2 regions of the Amycolatopsis sp. NPDC004368 genome follow, and region 1 is predicted to be linked to the other one. Evidence: riboswitches for the same ligand, from Rfam matches in the RefSeq annotation. Region 1 holds a riboswitch; the other holds the start of a gene.
The links. Region 1 has a riboswitch for cobalamin ahead of ACWEOE_RS32385 (HoxN/HupN/NixA family nickel/cobalt transporter). Riboswitches for the same ligand answer to the same signal wherever they lie in the genome.

Region 1 (4,600 bases):
GGTGAGCGCCCGCACCGGCGGATCGGCCCCTCCGACGGACATCGCCCGTTCGGCGGCCCGCGCCGCGAGCCCGTACCCTGAGCGGGGCCACTGCGGCCATTCGCCAGGCGAAGGGAGGTCGGCAACGATGGATCAAGCGAACTCCGCGGTGCCCTTCGGGCTCCGGCTGTCCCACGACCGGGTCGGCGCCGTCCGCATCGTGCGCGCCGCCGGCGAAGTCGACGCGGCGACGACGGAGGCACTGCACGAAGCCGCCATGGTCGGCAGCGGTGACGGGCCCACCACGCTGGTCCTCGACCTGAGCGAGGTCACGTTCCTCGACTCCGCCGGGCTCACCGTGCTGGTCCGGGTCGAGCGCAAGCAACGGGCCCAGGGCGGCACGCTCGCCGTCGTCACCCGAAACCGCGCCGTGCTGCGTGTCCTGGAGATCACCGGCCTGGACCGGTCACTCACCATTCTGTCCGATGTGGACGAAGCACTGGCCTGATTCAGCGGCCGAGGTCCACGTCGAGCACGGTTTCCGCCCACACCGTCTTGCCGGTGGCGTTCGGCGCCTGTCCCCAGGAGTGGCTGAGGGCATCGACCAGGTACAGCCCCCGGCCGCCCTCCGCGGTCGGCGTGCGGGGGCTCGCGAACTCGGCGCTGCCGTCGGACACCTCGACCCGGACGAAACCGCGGCGATGCCGCAGCCGCACCGCGACCGGAGGACCACCGTGCTTCAGCGCGTTGGACGCCAGCTCGTCGAGCACCGCGATCACGTCGTCGACCTGCTCGGCGACCGCGTGCCTCAGGTGCTCCCGGGCCCAGCTCCTGAGGTGCGCCAGCTCGTGGACGGAGCCGCTCAAAGCAAGAGTCACCGACTCCGGCTCCATTCCGCCCCCTTCGGGTGATGCCCCCACGCCGGCCCCCGGACTGGCGCGCGTTCCCGGCTCGGAGTACCCGCGAACTGACGCCGCAAACCGTCCGACCGCACAGTAGCCGAGCACTGCCGCTGTCGATCGCGACGGGGTGGTTCGGTGTCGAGGTGCCTGTTCCGCCGCTGGTCAGCCGGCGAGCGCGACCGCGATTCGCTCGCCGTCGCGCCGCAGCACCACCCACCCGTCGGCCGCGCGCTCGATGTCGTAGCCCACGCCGAGGTACCGGTCCAGTTCCTGATCCAGTTCCCAGCCGCCGGCGACGTGGTGGACCGGCTCGTCGATCGGCAAGCCACCGAAGGACTGTGCGGGGTGGCTCATGGGTTCTCCTCCACTTCGGACGCGAGCGATTCGAGGCGGGAAGCGGCCGAATGAGCTCGTCGGCGGGTGTGGATTTCACCGTCGGTGGTGATTCGAGGCCACGCGGCTCACCGGATTGGGCTAGGTGCGAAGTTTTTTCGTTTGCCCGAACCGGGTTTGCTCCGTCTCGGTAGCGGGTAAGCCGACCGGCCTTCGGCACCGCGGCCGGGAATGCGTACCCGAAGCGTCCGTTCGGGACAACGGGGACAACCGCTCTTGCCGCGTCAGGCCGGCCTTGCCTAGGCTGGGCCGGCCGTGGTGCTCGGGAAGCCGGTGTGGAACCGGCGCGGCCCTCGCCACTGTGATCGGGAAGGTCCGCTCCACCGCGACTGCGAAAGGACCGAGCCACTGGGACACCGCGTCCCGGGAAGGCGGAGCGCACCGTCGGACCCGTCAGCCAGGAGACCGGCCACGGCACCGGAAAACCTTCCACGAGGTGCTGGAAAGGCGGGCGGATGCGCGCACGTGAAGTGGTGTCGACGGTACTGGGCTCGCGGGGTGACCGCCTGCGGCTGGCCGGGGTGTTCGGGGTGATCGCCCTGCTGCACGTGGTCGCGTGGGGCGTGCTGCTCCTGCTGGTGGTGCCACGGCATCTGACGGTCGGTCACGAGGTGTTCGGCATCGGCCTGGGGGTGACCGCCTACACGCTGGGCCTGCGGCACGCGTTCGACGCCGACCACATCGCGGCCATCGACAACACCACCCGCAAGCTCATGGCCGACGGCAAACGGCCCGTCTCGGTCGGGTTCTGGTTCGCGCTGGGCCATTCGACCGTCGTGCTCGGGCTCGCCATGCTCGTCGCGCTCGGCGCCAAGGTGACCGGCACCCTCACCGACGACGACTCCGGTGCCCACCGCGTGCTCGGCATCGTCAGCACCGGTGTGAGCGGGCTGTTCCTCTACCTCATCGCGGTGCTGAACCTCGTGGTGCTGCGAGGGATCTTCCGGCTGTGGCGAGGCATGCGCCGTGGCGAGCTGGACGAAACCGCGCTGGAGGAACAACTCGCGCGGCGCGGGCTGATGAGCCGGCTGCTGAACCGGTTCACCCGGGCGATCACCCGCCCCGGCCAGATGTACCCCGTCGGCCTGCTCTTCGGCGTCGGCTTCGACACCGCGACCGAGGTGACGCTGCTGGTGCTGGCCGGCGCGGGCGCCGCCGGCGGGCTGCCCTGGTACGCCGTGCTCGTGCTGCCGCTGCTGTTCGCCGCCGGCATGAGCCTGCTCGACACCGTCGACGGCACGTTCATGAACTTCGCCTACCACTGGGCCTTCGCCGACCCGCTGCGCAAGGTCTACTACAACCTCACCATCACCGGCCTCTCCATCGCCGTCGCGTTCCTGATCGGCAGCGTCGAGCTGATCGCACTCCTGCACGACGACCTCGACCTCACCGACCCGGTCACCGGCTGGATCGCCGGGCTCGACCTCAACAACGTCGGCTTCGCCGTCGTCGGGCTGTTCGTGGTGGTGTGGGCCGTCGCGATCGCGTACTGGCGGTTCGCCGGGCTCGGGAAGAAGCCCCGGCCCGAGCACGGCTGACGCGCTGGGCACCACCGGTGCCGCGGCACACGATCGTCCTTTGTGGACGACCCGAGGTCCGCGGTTCACCGACGCGGTGCAAGCCCGCTGCCCGTCCTGGCGTGGCAAGCGATCGTGGCCGCGCGATGGTCAGTCGGAGTTCGCCTGGTCGTACTCCGCACGGTGGGCGCGAATGTCGTCGCGGTGGTCGTAGGCCCAGCGGGCCAGCGCCAGCACTGAGCTCAGCAGCGTCTGGCCGAGGGTGGTCAGCGCGTACTCGACCCGCGGCGGCACCTCCGGGTAGGCGGTACGCTCGACCAGGCCGTCGCGGGTGAGGTGCTTGAGCGTCAAGGTCAGCATGCGCTGGGAGATGCCGGGGATCACCTGGTGGAGATCGGTGTAGCGCAGGGACCCGTCGCCGAGTGTGCCGATCACGAGGACCGTCCATTTGTCGCCGACGCGGTCGACGACCCCCCGGATGAGGTCGGCGTCGTCGGCCCAACCGGCGCGGTGGACGAGAAAAGCCAGATACAGGCAATCGACCGAACCGCACCCATCCTGCCGCTGATGCCGTCGACGCCGGCGCGGATGACCCATGACTACGTTCGTCACGGCACTACCAGCTTGTTCGCGGCGTTCGACGTCTCCAGCGGGGCAGTGATCGCCCAGCACTATCGCCGTCACCGCCATCAGGAGTTCCTGCGTTTCCTCAAGCTGATCGACACCGCCGTTCCTGCGGAACTTGACCTGCACCTGGTGCTGGACAACTACGCGACCCACAAGACCCCGCAGGTCAAGAACTGGCTGCTCCGCCATTCCCGGTTCCACCTGCACCTCACCCCCACCAGCAGCTCATGGCTGAAGCTGGTCGAACGCTGGTTCGCCGAGCTCACCAACCGACGAGCCCGCCACAGTCCGGCTGGGCTGGTTCACCAGCGCCGGCACCTGGCTGGTGCCCCGCGCGCTGGCCGCACTGCGCCGCACACACCCGGGCATCACTGTCACGTCGCGCGAGAGCAGCACTCCGGCGCTGGTGCGAGCGTTGCGGGCCGGCACCGTGGACCTCGCGCTGGTTTCGTCACTCCCGCCGTTTCGCCCGCTCGACACCGAAACCCCCGCGCTGCTCGTGCAGACGCTCACCGAACGCGGCCTCCAGATCGCCCTGCCCGCCGACCACCCCCTCGCCCGCGGCGAGTTCGTCGACGCCGCGGACCTGCACGGCCAGCCGTGGATCGCCGGGTCGGCCACCGGCGAACGCGGGGTCATGGGCGTGTGGCCCGGCCTGGACGAACGACCCACCATCGCCCACAGCGCCCGCGACTGGATGGCCAGACTGCACCTCGTCGCCGCCGGCTGCGGGCTGACCACCGCACCCACCGCCCTGGCCCCCGCCGCACCCGAAGGCGTGCGCATCCTGCCCGTCCGCGGCGGCCCCGCCGAACAACGCCGCATCGTCCTGGCCCGACTACCCGCGCCCCTGTCCGAACCGGCCGCACGGCTGTGGGAGGCGTTGAGATCCGTGGTGATCGAGACGGATACCTCGAGCTGACACAGTTCGGGGTGGCCGTCGGCGAGCGGCACGCCGCACCCGGTGACCACTCAGGCGCGTCGGGTGCTGTGCCGCGAACCGCGGATGCCGACGATGCACGACAACGCGAGCACGGCACACGGGACGGCACACCAGAACACCTCCGAGGCACCCGCCCCGTAGGCCGTCTCGACGGCACCGCGCACGGCCGGCGGAAGCTTGGCCAGGTCCGGGATTCCCGCGGGCCCGGGCCCGGAAAGGGTGGCGGCCTCCGTTCGCGC
Region 2 (4,600 bases), on a different contig from region 1:
CGAACCGTCGTCGGACAGCGCGGCGGAGAGGTCGGCGCCCGGCACCAGGTCCAGCGTGCTCACGGCATCGGTGCCGACGGGCATGGTGACCAGGCAGAGCACGAGCGCGCCGATCGTGACGGCCAGCACGTCCACGGCCGCGGTGGCCGAGGCGTGCGCGTGGCTCAGGTCACTGTTTCTTCGCCGCCTCCGCGCGACGAGCAAGGGCCAGCAGAGCAACGCGTATGGCAACGCGATGGCCGTGATCGGGATGATCCCCCAGAAAGCGCGCAGCAAAGCACCCATGCGCTTCCCTTCTCGAGCCCCTCTGAACTGCTTCTTCACGCCTTCCCCAAGATCAACCTTCGCATTGCGCGCAGCAGTCGGCATGCCCAGCGGGCCGCACTATTCGGTGATCTTTCCGGTGGCGCGAAACGGCTTCCCGTGGTTCGGTCGAGGCGCGGACCGTCCATAGTGGATGCTGTGGACAACCCTGTGGAAGGATTTCCGGGGCTTGGCGAAAAGCCTTGTTTCACAACGGAAAACAAGGGCGGAGCCCTGTGTACTACCCGGCGAGCTCGCGGGCGCGCTCGATGAGCGCGGACAGGTGCAGGCCGCGCTGGACGTCGCACGGGTGTGTGGTCTTGCCGCTCGCGACCATGGCCGCGAAGTCGTCCAGCAGGGCCGTGTAGGACTCGCCGGCGGTGCCCGGTTTGCGCCCCAGCGTCCGGAAGCCGTGCGCACCGTAGACGGCGACTTCGACCACAGTCGGCTGGATCGGCAGGCGCAGCGAGAGCGTCGCGGTGCTCGTGGCGCCACCTTCGTGGGCGAACATCAGCTGCCACAGATCGTCGGGGCCGCGGTGGGCCGCGAGCACGTCGGTGATGGGGCCCAGCGCGGCGTCGAGCAGGTCGAACGCGTGCGGCCCGATGTCGGCGAGCGCGCCGCCCGATGCGTCGAGGCGCCAGGCCGACGTCGAATACTGCCCGCCGAGCAGTGCGCCCGACAGCCAGCGCGCGCCGCCGCCGCGCCAGCCGCCCGAGACGGCGAGGCCGTCGAGCCACTCGCGTGTCTGCTGGGAGAACCGCAAGGTCAGCATCACCAGCGACGCAACACCCGCCTGCGCCACCGTGTCGGCCAGCCGGCGCGCGCCCGCCAGGTCGGCGGCGATCGGCTTCTCCAGGATCAGGTGCTTGCCGGCCTCGGCAGCGCGTGTCGCGATCTCCGCCTGCACGGCGGGCGGCACGGCGAACGCGAGGGCGTCGACCAGCGAGAACAGCTCGTCGAGGTCGTCGGTGCCGACGGCACCGTGGGCCTCGGCCAGGGAGCGGGCGCTCTCGGCCCGGCGCGACCAGACGGCGCTGAGCTCGGTGCCGGGGTGCTCGGCCAGGCCCGGCGCGTGCACGGTGGTCGCCCAGGGACCGGTTCCGACGAGGCCGATGCGCAGCTGTCCGACGTCCACGCCCGGAAGTGTAGGTCTCTTCCGGCCGGTCGCCCCGGTGGGTTAACGTCGGTGAGCTGTACACCACGAACGGGGGAAGCCGGTGTGAATCCGGCGCTGACCCGCAACCGTGAGCGGCCCACCGTGGCCGTGAGCCGGATTGCCCGTCGTGGTCCGACTCGATGCGAGGTTCATCACCATGCGGCTGTTTTCTGCCCTTGCCGTGGGCGCACTCCTGATCGCCGCAGGCCTGTCCGGCGCGACTCCCGCCACCGCGACCGTGCCCGGGAAGGGCACCGCGGGTTACTGCCCCGACGCCACCGGTGTGACGGTGGTGGTCGACTTCCAGGACCTCGGTGGCGACACCCTGATCCGCTGCGCACCCGGGCCGCAGGCCAACGGCGTGGCCGCGATGCAGAACGCGGGTCTCGACCTCGCGGGCGTCGGCAAGTACGGCCTGGCGCTGATCTGCAAGATCGAGGGCAAACCCGCCGACCAGTCGTGCTCGGGTATGCCGCCCGAGAACGCGTCGTGGGGCTTCTGGACCGCCACCAACGGCGGCAAGTGGGCGTCGAGCCAGGTCGGCGTGCAGAGCTGGCAGCCGCCGGCCGGCAGCTTCGAGGGCTGGTCGTTCGCGCACAACAAGGCCTTCACGGACTACCCGCCGCCGCGTGTTGCGCCGGTGCGCAAGGCCAACCAGCCGACGGTGCACGACGTGTCCGTCGCCGAGAGCAGCAGTTTCCCGTGGGGTCTGCTGATCGGGTTCGTCGTGCTGGTGGTGCTCGTCGTCGCCGGGGTGACCGTGGGGCTGCGGCGCCGGCGTGCCTGAGTCACGCGCGCTGCACCCGGGCGCGTGGTGGGTGTGGGCGTTGGCGCTCGCCGTCGTCGCGAGCCGCACGACGAACCCGCTGCTGCTCGCGCTGGTCATCGCGGTGGCCGGGTTCGTGGTGGTGAACCGCCGAGGTGACGCGCCGTGGGCGATGGCTTTTCGCCTCTACGCGTGGGTCGCGGGCGTGATCGTGGTGTCACGGGTGGTGTTCCGCGTCCTCATCGGCGGCGAGGACGGCGGGCACGTGCTGTTCACGCTGCCCGCCATCCCGCTGCCCGCCGCGGCCGCCGGCATCGAACTGCTCGGGCCGACGTCGGCCGAAGAGCTGCTCGGCGGCTTCTACGACGGCCTGCGCCTGGCCACGATCGTGCTGTGCGTGGGCGCCGCCAACGCGCTGGCCAACCCGAAACGCCTGCTCAAAGCCGTGCCTGGGGCGTTGTCCGAGGTCAGCACGGCCATCACGGTGGCGCTTTCGGTGGCGCCGCAGCTGGTGGAGAGCGTGCACCGGGTCCGGCGCGCTCGGCGGCTGCGGGCGGCGCGTGGCCGGGGGTTGAAAGGGGTGATCGTGGTGGTGCTGGCCGACGCGATGGACCGCTCGCTGCTGCTGGCGGCGGCCATGGATTCGAGAGGCTACGGGCGGCGCGGCCACCTCGCCACGCGCGTGCGCTTGCTGATCGCGGCGTGCGTGCTCGCCGGGCTGGTGGGGGTATCGGTGGGGGTGTACGGGGTGCTCGACGGGTCGTCCGGCTGGCTGGGGGTGCCGATGCTCGTGGCCGGGCTTGCCGTGGCGGCGACCGGGTTCGTGCTGGGCGGGCGGCGGATCCGGCGCACGGCGTACCGGCCTGATCCGTGGCGGCTGCCGGAGACCGCGGTGGTGCTGTGTGGGGTCGTGTCGGCTGGGTTGGTTCTGGTCGTTTCGCCCGCGTCGCTGGCCACGTCGGTGAGCCCGCTGAGCTGGCCGGCGTTGCCGGTGCTGCCGGTGGTCGCCGTGCTGATCGCGGTGCTCCCCGCGTGGATCAGGCCGGTGGTCGCGTGATCGAGTTTTCGCAAGTCACGATCACCTACGACGGTGCTGCCCGGCCCGTGCTGCGCGGGGTCGACCTCGTGGTCGAGGAGGGCGAGCTGTGCCTCGTCGCCGGACGCACCGGGGTCGGCAAATCGACTTTCCTGGGCGCCATCAACGGGCTCGTGCCCCACTTCACCGGCGGCACGCTGGCCGGGCGCGTGCTCGTCGACGGCCTGGACACGGCCACGCACCCGCCGCGTGAGCTGGCGTCGGTCGTCGGGGTCGTGGGGCAGGATCCGCTGGCCGGGTTCGTCACGGACACCGTGGAGGAAGAGCTCGCGTACGCCATGGAGCAGCTGGCCGTGGCGCCCGACGTGATGCGCAAACGCGTGGAGGAGACACTCGACCTGCTGGGCATCGCGGACCTGCGCAACCGTCCACTTCGGACGCTTTCGGGCGGCCAGCAGCAGCGCGTGGCGATCGGGTCGGTGCTCACGGCGCACCCGCGCGTGCTCGTGCTGGACGAGCCGACGTCGGCACTCGACCCCACGGCGGCCGAGGAGGTGCTGGCCGCGATCACGCGGCTGGTGCACGACCTCGGGACCACGGTTGTCGTCGCGGAGCACCGGATGGAGCGCGTGGCGCAGTACGCCGACCGGCTGCTCTACCTGCCGGGCGACGGTTCGGTGCGGTCCGGGCCGCCGGCGGAGGTCTTCGCGGACGCCGACGTGGCGCCGCCGATCGTGGAGCTCGGCCGCCTCGCCGGCTGGTCACCGCTGCCGCTCTCGGTACGCGACGCGCGACGGCGGGCGGGGCCGTTGCGCGAAAAGCTGGCTTCCGCGCGGCGGCCTGCTGTTGTTCGCGCGCCTACGGAGGACGTGCTGACGGCCCGCGGGGTGCAGGTGCGCCACGGGGGCGTAGTGGCGGTGCGCGGGGTCGACCTGCGGCTGGGGCGTGGTGAGGTCGTGGCGCTGATGGGGCGCAACGGGTCAGGGAAGTCGTCGCTGCTGTGGGCGCTGCAGGGCAGCGGGCCGCGCTCGGGCGGCACCGTCGACGTGCTCGGCGTGGACCCCGGCGACGTGCGGCCACGCGTGGCGCGCTCGCGGGTCGGGCTGGTGCCGCAGACCCCGTCCGACCTGCTGTACCTCGACTCCGTGGCGGCCGAGTGCCGCCAGGCGGACGCGGAGTCGGGCGCGGCCGCGGGGACGGCGCGAGTGCTGCTGGATCGGCTCGTGCCGGGGGTTGCCGATTCCTCGAACCCCCGCGACCTCTCGGAAGGCCAGCGGCTGGCGCTCGTGCTGGCCGTCCAGCTGGCCGCCGCGCCGCCGGTCGTCCTGCTCGACGA

Region 2: linked by a shared signal. The riboswitch ahead of ACWEOE_RS00425 (hypothetical protein) and the one ahead of ACWEOE_RS32385 (HoxN/HupN/NixA family nickel/cobalt transporter) in region 1 are both predicted to bind cobalamin.

Annotation. Positions count from the first base shown of each region.
Region 1 covers NZ_JBSGDT010000031.1:43,963-48,562, forward strand. Annotated here, with positions in the region: gene ACWEOE_RS32370 (STAS domain-containing protein) at 128-487, shown strand; gene ACWEOE_RS32375 (ATP-binding protein) at 489-857, opposite strand; gene ACWEOE_RS32380 (hypothetical protein) at 1,044-1,235, opposite strand; cobalamin riboswitch at 1,514-1,702, shown strand; gene ACWEOE_RS32385 (HoxN/HupN/NixA family nickel/cobalt transporter) at 1,730-2,812, shown strand; gene ACWEOE_RS32390 (winged helix-turn-helix transcriptional regulator) at 2,942-3,226, opposite strand; partial or broken gene ACWEOE_RS32395 (IS630 family transposase) at 3,227-3,727, shown strand; gene ACWEOE_RS32400 (LysR family substrate-binding domain-containing protein) at 3,744-4,340, shown strand; gene ACWEOE_RS32405 (hypothetical protein) at 4,391-4,600, opposite strand, start outside.
Region 2 covers NZ_JBSGDT010000001.1:104,184-108,783, reverse strand. Annotated here, with positions in the region: gene ACWEOE_RS00435 (VanZ family protein) at 1-285, opposite strand, end outside; gene ACWEOE_RS00430 (Gfo/Idh/MocA family protein) at 545-1,441, opposite strand; cobalamin riboswitch at 1,471-1,606, shown strand; gene ACWEOE_RS00425 (hypothetical protein) at 1,620-2,249, shown strand; gene ACWEOE_RS00420 (CbiQ family ECF transporter T component) at 2,242-3,285, shown strand; gene ACWEOE_RS00415 (ABC transporter ATP-binding protein) at 3,282-4,600, shown strand, end outside.